DNA from 4 places in the Rhizobium sp. PEPV16 genome. Region 3 is predicted to be linked to each of the others. Evidence: predicted binding sites of a transcription regulator. Region 3 holds the regulator's gene; each other region holds the start of a gene.
The links. The regulator LexA, encoded in region 3, represses DNA repair genes until DNA is damaged. The targets are predictions, from matches to a motif close to TGTTCNNNNTGTGTTCNG.

Region 1 (2,202 bases), on a different contig from region 3:
TCGATCCGGTGCAGGCCCTGCGCTACGAATAAGGAATGCCGCCTTCATGAAACGTAACGTCGTTCTCCAGCTTACCGGCGTCGAGCGCCACTACGGGCAGGGCGGTACGCTGCTCTCGATCCTGAAGGGTGCGGATTTTTCGATATCGAAAGGGGAGATTGTCGCTCTCGTCGCCCCTTCCGGAACCGGCAAGTCGACACTGCTGCATGTCGCCGGCCTGCTGGAGCATCCGGACGGCGGTGAGGTCAACATCAACGGCCATGCCTGTGACGGCCTGAGCGACGAGAAACGCACCGCCATCCGCCGCAGCGAAATCGGCTTCGTCTACCAGTTTCACCACCTGCTGCCTGAATTCTCGGCGCTCGAAAATATCATGATGCCGCAGCTGATCGCCGGGCTTTCCTGGAAGGAGGCCGGAGAGCGGGCCGGCCAGCTTCTCGATTATATGCGCATCGGCCATCGCGGCTCGCATCGCCCCGGCGAGCTTTCCGGCGGCGAGCAGCAGCGCGTCGCAATTGCCCGCGCCGTCGCCAATGCGCCGACCCTGCTTCTTGCCGACGAGCCGACCGGCAATCTCGACCCCGAAACGGCAAGCTACGTCTTCGACGCGCTGGAAGCGCTGGTGCGCCAGTCCGGCCTTGCTGCCCTCATCGCCACCCATAATCACGAACTCGCCCGCCGCATGGATCGACGCGTGACGATCTCCGACGGCAAGATCGTCGATTTTTGACGCATGTCGCCCAGAAGTGTGCAGCGGTTTTGGGATAAAGCGCATCGCGTGAATCCAGACCGGCACGATGCGCTTTAAGGCTGCGATCAGGGGATGACCAGCCCGCCGCGATAGTCGAGCATATAGGCCTTTTGGCCGTCGACCACGATGCATTCGTGGCCGCTGAACCGCTCGCAGCCGCCTTCGCTGCTGTCGATATAGCGGCCGAACGGATGGTCGAATTCCATCCCGCCAAGAAACCGGCCCTCGCGATACATCGCCGAAAGTGCAGCCTTGATCACCGTTCCCGCTGCTGCGCCGTCGATGAGATCAGGTGCAATGACGCAGCCGAAATAATTCATCGCCCAGACGGGCTCGTCGGCAAGCCACACCACTTCCTGTCCGGCGAAATCGGTCCCGCCGAAATAGCTGTCGAGATAGCGCCAGTCGCCGCGTTCGTAACCGATATCGTGGGCACCCGGCCGGCAGGGTACGCGCGCCACGCCGCCGCCGACATAGGTCGCAGCCTTCGCCTCCACGACGAATTCGTTCAGCATCGCAATATCGACCATGTCATTCTCCTCTCGGCCCGATGCTGGCAAATATGCTGCGGCATGTAAAGAACAAAAAGAGAACATATGCCGGAAAAAAAGAGTCGCCCTGAGGAGGTCTGCCGCCTGAGCACCATGACCGATCTGCGGCGGATCGGGAAAGGGCAAGGCTGGTGCCGATCACGTCGAGCGCCGGCCCTTTGGCCGATTCGTCGCCTATTCCTGGGATTTCCAAATACAAGAAAGGAGGAAAAGATTCCTGTTGACAACGGAACATACATGGAACAAATTGAAAACATAACGAGTAAAGGAGAGCCCGATGACTGACATGATCCGTGATATCGCAGCATTCACCTCCATCGCAATGTTCGTTGCAAGCTTCTCGCTCATCGTCATGGCGCTCTAAAGTTTTCAGGGGATCGCATGGCAGTCATGCGCTCAGGACGCGGGACTTCTGCTGGACATCATCGCCCTCAATGCCGACAATGCGTCCGATTCATTCGGGTGATTGGGAAGGCATGTCATGGCGGATACGGCAAAGGGTTCAACGGGTGAGGCAACCGGCGGCACGCCGGGTTTCATCCACCTGAGGGTCCATTCCGCCTATTCGCTTCTCGAGGGCGCCCTGCCGCTGAAGAAGATCCTCTACAAAGCGACCGGCGACAGCCAGCCGGCGATTGCGATTACCGACACCAACAATCTGTTCGTTGCCCTCGAATTCTCTCAGAAGGCGATGGAAGACGGTCTGCAGCCGATCATCGGCTGCCAGGTCTCGATCGACATGGAAGACGGGCTGGAAACGGAAAAGCGCGGCGGCCAGCAGGCCCTGGTCAAGCTGCCGTCGATCGTTCTTCTCGCCGCGACGGATGCCGGTTACGAACGGCTGGTCGATCTCGTCAGCCGGGCCTATCTCGGCGGCGAAAGCAACCAAGCCGTTCATAT
Region 2 (2,202 bases), on a different contig from region 3:
GACGAAACGGGGCGGGCGGAGGTGCTGTTCATGATGAAATCCCTGTACTCAGGATATTGGTCACTCAGGATATTGGTCACTCAGGATATTGGTCGCTCAGGATTTTGCGGCGGCCCCGTCGCACCAATCGGCGAAGGCTGTGATCGCCGCATCCGCGCCAAGCTCATTCAGTGTTTCGTGCCGCATGTCCTGATATATCTCAGTGCTGATACGGGAGAAGCCTTGACCTTTCAAATGGTTTGACAGCCAGAGCACGGCTTTTCCACGCTCGGTCGCCGGGTCTTCTCCGCCGCCGACGAGATGGATCGGCATGTCCCGCGGCAGCCGGTCGAGGTGGATTTTCTGTAGCGCGCGGAAGGTCAGTTCGAAGAGATCGAGCCATAGAGAGACCGAGGCGTCGAAGCCGCAGAGCGGATCGGCGGCATATTTGTCGACTTCATCAGGAAGACGCGACAGCCAGTCGAACTCGGTGCGGCGGCTAGGAATGGATTTGCCCCAAGCGCCGAAGGTGAGCTTCGGCAGCAAACCGCTTGGCACGTCGGAGCCCTTCAGCATGCGCTCGGCAAGCAGGACCGCCTGGGCGGCGCGGCCGGCAAGGCCGACGGCGAAATTCGAATTCCAGACGGCGACGGCATCGAAGTCCGCCGGAGCCGTGACGGCAGCGTTGAGCGCGATGAGGCCGCCCATCGAATGGCCGAAAAGGATCACTGGCAGACCGGGATGGCGGGAGGACGCATGGCTGCGCATGGCGATGACGTCGCCGATCACCCTTTCGATACCACCGCGCCGGGCGAAACGGCCGACCGGTGCATCGGGTGCTGTCGTCTCGCCGTGGCCGCGGTGATCATGGGCGTAGACGTGATAGCCGCGCGCCGCCATCGTCTCGGCAAAGACGCCGTATCGTTTCGAATGTTCGGCCAAGCCATGCGATATCAACAGGATGCCGCGTGGAGGGGTGATGGCCTCAGCATGGTGATAGGCCAGCGACGCCCCTGGCACGGCGAGCCTTTGCGTTTCAGAAAACATGTGGGTCCTCCCGGCGACAACAGACCAGATCGCCGGGTAATTGCAACATCGGCATTTGATTATCTGATAACAATTTGCGCCCTTGTTGCGATTCAGGGTTGCGGCCTTTTGATTTTGGTGCTTATTTGTTCCTGTATTGTTCTTTTTTGGGGGTTGAAATGAGCAGCATGCAGTTGCGTACCTTGACGTTCGCCGTGTCGATGATTGTTGCCGGTGCCGCCGTGGCGCAGGAGGCTGGCGGACGTACCCGCTTCATTCTAGCGGCGAGCTGGCAGCCGGCCTTTTGCCAGACGAACCAGAAGAAGGCCGAGTGTGCGAGCCAGACCGGCGAGCGCCCCGACGCGACGAACTTTTCGTTGCACGGACTTTGGCCGATGCGGCAGGATTACTGCGGCGTAAGCGCCGAGCAGAAGGCCGCCGACAAGGATGGCGACTGGAACAAGCTGCCGGAGGTCACGCTTGCGGCCGAGACGAAGACGGCGCTCGCAAAGGCGATGCCCGGCACGCAATCCGGCCTGGAACGGCATGAATGGGTGAAGCATGGCACCTGCACGAAGATGAGCGCCGACGACTATTTCGGCGTCGGCATGCATCTCGTGGGCGCACTCAACGCGTCGGCCGTGCGCGATCTCTTCGCTGCCAATATCGGCAAGCCGGTCAAGGCCGACGCGATCAAGGCGGCTTTCGACAAGAGCTTCGGGCCGGGTGCCGGCGACCGCGTCAAGATGAGCTGCCGGCGGGCCGGCAATGTCAGGATGATCAGCGAACTGACGATCGGGCTTTCGGAAGCCGCCGGGGCGGCATCGGCGAAAAGTGCCGGCCTTGCCGATCTGATCCAGGGTGCTGGAAAAACGTCGTTCGGTTGTGACGAGGGCGTCGTCGACGCTGCGGGCTTTTGACCGGAAATCCTGAGTAAACCGGGTTTCGGCGTTGCCCGCAGGCGCTGTTTCGCCTACATAGCGGCACAATCGAAGTTTCCCGCCCGGAGCAGCGCAGCATGGCACGTCAGTTCATCTATCATATGTCCGGCCTCAACAAGGCCTATGGCAACAAGAAGATCCTGGAGAATATCCACCTTTCGTTCTACCCGGATGCCAAGATCGGTATCCTTGGTCCGAACGGCGCGGGTAAATCCACCGTGCTGCGCATCATCGCAGGTCAGGACAAGGAGTACAC
Region 3 (2,202 bases):
GGAGATCGGGCGCGCGCAGGTCGCCGGCGAAAGCCAGCTTGAAGCCCGCAATCGTCTCGGAACCGTCCGGCATCGTCATCGGCCGGGTGAACTGCAGCATCTCGCCGGCGCTCGATCCGTTGCCGACGAAATTCTGATGATCGGTGCCGGCATCCTTGCTGCCGAAAGCCAGCCCCGAAAGCCCCTCCTCGCCGCAGCGGAAACGAAAGGCCTGGTTGCGGGCCGTGAAGACATTGCCTTGGCGTGCCGATGCCTCGCTCTCCTCGACGCTCGCAATCCCGAGTGGCTCCAGATAGGTCTTGTCGGCAAAAAAGACGCAGGCGTTTTCCGTTCCGAAGGGATGGCGCGCATCGGCGGCAACGGTGAAGCCGAGCTTGCCGAGCCTTTCGCGCGCCAGATCGATATTGACGACCGGCAGCAGGACATGATCCAGCGGGTGCGGTTTGGCGGAATGCTCGTTCATGATGTCCCTCCTGGAAACGTCAAGACTTGTGTCCCACTCCGGCGAATGAAAATAAAAATCTCAACGAGTTGGCGCCAAGTTTTACGGAAATTTAGCTACTTGCGGAACACATATGGAACATATAGTGTCTGTTCTGGATTTGTTTCAATCACGAGGTCACAACGTCGATGCTCACGCGCAAACAACAGGAGCTTCTCCTTTTCATTCATGAGCGCATGAAGGAATCCGGCGTTCCGCCATCTTTCGACGAAATGAAGGATGCCCTGGACCTCGCCTCCAAGTCCGGGATTCATCGCTTGATTACAGCGCTTGAGGAGCGAGGCTTCATTCGCCGCCTACCGAATCGCGCCCGCGCGATCGAGGTCATCAAGCTTCCGGAGGCCTACAGCCCCAGCATTCAGCCCCGGCGCGGCTTTTCGCCGAGCGTCATCGAGGGCAGCCTCGGCAAGCCGCAGCCGGTTGCCACTCCTGCTCCCGCAAAACCCGTCGCCGACAACGGCAACTCGGTCTCCGTGCCGGTCATGGGCCGAATCGCTGCCGGTGTGCCGATCTCGGCGATCCAGAACAATACCCACGACATCGTCGTTCCGGCCGACATGCTCGGCTCCGGTGAACATTATGCGCTCGAGGTCAAGGGCGATTCGATGATCGACGCCGGCATCTTCGACGGCGACACCGTGATCATCCGCAACGGCAGCACCGCAAGTCCTGGCGACATCGTCGTTGCTCTCGTCGACGACGAAGAAGCGACACTCAAGCGCTTCCGCCGCAAGGGCGCCTCGATCGCGCTGGAAGCGGCCAACCCAGCTTACGAGACCCGGATTTTCGGGCCGGACCGTGTCAAGGTTCAGGGTAAACTCGTCGGTCTCATTCGCCGATATCACTGACATTGGCCAGGCCGGATTCGGTAAAACTGTTGCTGCGCCAGTCATAGGCACGATGGCGCATCCATGGCCGCGACAATACATCGAATGCGGTTGCGACCTCCAGGCCAGTGTCCGTGAAGCGCAACTCGATGGAACCGGTCCTGCGCAACGTCTCACCGGTGAAGAGCGTCGCACCTGAACGGCAATTGTTGAAGCGAAGGCGGACCGACGTCACGACTATATCGGCCGCGTCGCACGCCGGGCCGAGATAGGCGGCGTTGTCGATGACGGTTACCACCCGACCATTGCCAAGCCTTGATATGCACCAGGCCTTCTTGACGCAGGAAAAGCGGTTTGCGTCACCGCCCGCTGCGGCCGTCCGCATCGCGGTCCTTGCTTCGTTCTGCTGATCGCGGGAAAGCCTGACGCGGCGGTCTTCTCCCTCAGGCGGGATAGCAGGACCATCCAGCATCTTCGGCGGATCATGCCTCGGCAGGACCAGCGCTCGCTGCCACTGGTCGAAGATGAAGTCCGGCGGTCTTTCACGGTTGGAAGCCATTGCCGCCGCCTCGACGACCGCGACGAGACTGCCATCCTCCGAAATCACCAGATCCGGCGGCCGGGGAACCGGCAGAAGCAGCAGGATGAGTGTTGCGACCGCGATGATCGATGTGCCGACATGGCGCAACCGGGTGCGGAGCAGCGTCAGCAGCAGAAAGCCTGCCACGGCGACGGCGAAATACCAGGCGGGCAAGCGGCCGACGTCGATATTGCCACCCCAGCCGGACACCGTCTTTGCGACCGCGATCACCAAATCGAGGCCGAATCCGACGATCTTCCAAGCCCAAACATCCAGACCGAAAGGCATGAGCA
Region 4 (2,202 bases), on a different contig from region 3:
GGCCGAGTTCACCCGGATTGAGATTGCGGAACTGGTAACCGTCGAATTTCCGGTCCTGGGCAAAGGCGACGTGATCGACATCGAGGTTGAGGCCCATGCCGATCGCATCGGTCGCCACCAGATATTCGACGTCGCCCGCCTGATAGAGCGCAACCTGCGCATTACGGGTGCGCGGGCTGAGCGCACCGAGCACCACCGCCGCGCCACCGCGCTGCCGGCGGATGAGCTCGGCGATGGCATAGACCTCGTCGGCGGAGAAGGCGACGATGGCCGAGCGCTGCGGCAGCCGGGTGATCTTCTTCTGCCCGGCATAGAAAAGATGCGAAAGCCGCGGCCGCTCGACGATAGTGATGCCGGGCAGGAGCTGCTGCAGGATCGGCCGCATCGTCGCCGCGCCGAGCAGCAGCGTTTCCTCGCGGCCGCGCAGATGCAGGATGCGGTCGGTGAAGATATGGCCGCGCTCGAGATCGCCGGCGAGCTGCACCTCGTCGATCGCGACGAAGGCGGCCTTGGTCTCGCGCGGCATCGCCTCGACCGTGCAGACGGAAAAACGGGCATTGGGCGGCGAAATCTTTTCCTCGCCGGTCACCAGCGCCACATTCTGCGCGCCAACCTTCTCGACCACCCGCGTATAGACCTCGCGCGCCAGCAGCCGGAGCGGCAGGCCGATCACGCCCGTCCCGTGCGCGACCATGCGCTCGATGGCATAATGGGTCTTGCCGGTATTGGTCGGCCCGAGCACCGCGGTCACACCGCGCCCACTCAGAATCATCGGCTGCGAAGTCAGAGTCATGGGTCCATGCAAATGAGGCGGGGTGGCCCCAGGAAAATCTTGGCTCCCGATGGAAGCTGGACAACACATGGACAGCTGCCGCCGCAAACGCAAGGGCAGATTTCAAAATGCCTCGGGGATTACGACCTTTGCGAGTCGCCCGAAACGCGCGAATTTCCGATTCGGAACAGCGTGAGAACGAATCAGCGACGAATCGACGACTCCCGCTGATTCAGCTTTTGTTCACGGCTAAGTATTGATTTTGAATCACTTTTTCCCACTACATGCTGAATCGCAAGACTCCCTCCTGTTCCTATTTTCGTCGTCGTGAGTGACGATCTTCGCCCGATCTCGAACGGGTGAAAATCCGACCGAAGTTAACTTCTCGACCAAAGCCGGAACGAATCGGAGACGAATCGCTGACGCCGCCATTTTCGCCTTTCGTTCACGGCTACATCTGGTAGCGCTATCAGGTCCAGGCCCTAGATGCGCATTGGCGGCAGATCGCCTCGCTCCGCCTCGTCGTATCAGTATTAATCTTTCAAGCGCCGGATTCAGATAGCGTTAAGTCAGGGCGTCCAATCTCGGCTCGCCGATCAAAAACGGAACGAATCGCTGACGAATCGGCGACATCGCGATTTTCCCGCTTTGTTCACCGCAACATATTGTATTTAAATGTCTTTTTAACCATAGCCGCATTTTTGCGAGAAGACGGAAATTAAACCGTGAATCGGGCTTCGTCACATTTCCAGAGCTCAACCGGGAACAAAAATCGCCAATGCGTGTTTCTCGTCCATCCAAATTGCGGATGAAATGAAGGAAACACACCATGCTTGGCACGATACTTCTTATTATCCTCATTCTGCTCTTGATCGGAGCCTTGCCGAATTGGGGTTATAGCCGTGGCTGGGGCTATGGACCTTCCGGCGGTTTGGGGCTAGTTCTCGTGATTATCATTATCCTTGTACTAATGGGCCGCATCTAAAGCCCAACTAACCTGGGGAGTTACGACATGATGAAGAAGATTGTTCTTATTGGTGCCCTCGTCGGCGCCTTGGCATCCTGCACAGCGACCGAGCAAGGTACGGCGATCGGCGCCGGCACCGGTGCGGTCATCGGCGGTGCCGTCACCAACAGCTGGGGTGGTGCCGCCGTCGGCGCCGTTGCCGGCGGTTTGACCGGTGCTCTGATCGGCCAGTCGGTCGAACGCCGGGGCTACTGCGTCTATCGCGACCGCTACGGCCGCCGCTACGAGGCCCGTTGCCGCTACTGATCGGCAAGCATATCGGACTCCCGACGGGCGCCTTGGCGCCCGTTTTCTTTTGGCCTGCCGCATCCGTCAACGACACGTTGACAATCGGTTGCGAAAGTCAAATCTACCGCCGCCCAACGGGCAGGCACATATTTCCTTCACGAGCGCAACGGACAGG

Region 1: FY112_RS23855 (DUF5680 domain-containing protein) is a predicted target of LexA. The motif match lies at 1,329-1,346, and genes of this name have one in related genera.
Region 2: FY112_RS25345 (ribonuclease) is a predicted target of LexA. The motif match lies at 1,153-1,170, and genes of this name have one in related genera.
Region 4: FY112_RS35375 (helicase-related protein) is a predicted target of LexA. The motif match lies at 956-973, and genes of this name have one in related genera.

What each region holds. Positions count from the first base shown of each region.
Region 1 covers NZ_VSZV01000333.1:36,214-38,415, forward strand. Annotated here, with positions in the region: gene FY112_RS23845 (lipoprotein-releasing ABC transporter permease subunit) at 1-32, shown strand, start outside; gene FY112_RS23850 (ABC transporter ATP-binding protein) at 47-730, shown strand; gene FY112_RS23855 (DUF5680 domain-containing protein) at 817-1,281, opposite strand; gene dnaE (DNA polymerase III subunit alpha) at 1,784-2,202, shown strand, end outside.
Region 2 covers NZ_VSZV01000338.1:19,585-21,786, reverse strand. Annotated here, with positions in the region: gene FY112_RS25355 (DMT family transporter) at 1-32, opposite strand, end outside; gene FY112_RS25350 (alpha/beta hydrolase) at 97-1,026, opposite strand; gene FY112_RS25345 (ribonuclease) at 1,185-1,925, shown strand; gene ettA (energy-dependent translational throttle protein EttA) at 2,024-2,202, shown strand, end outside.
Region 3 covers NZ_VSZV01000244.1:5,181-7,382, forward strand. Annotated here, with positions in the region: gene FY112_RS09035 (VOC family protein) at 1-463, opposite strand, end outside; gene lexA (transcriptional repressor LexA) at 631-1,350, shown strand; gene FY112_RS09045 (ComEC/Rec2 family competence protein) at 1,331-2,202, opposite strand, start outside.
Region 4 covers NZ_VSZV01000356.1:194,528-196,729, reverse strand. Annotated here, with positions in the region: gene FY112_RS35375 (helicase-related protein) at 1-793, opposite strand, end outside; gene FY112_RS35370 (DUF3309 family protein) at 1,602-1,757, shown strand; gene FY112_RS35365 (glycine zipper domain-containing protein) at 1,785-2,045, shown strand.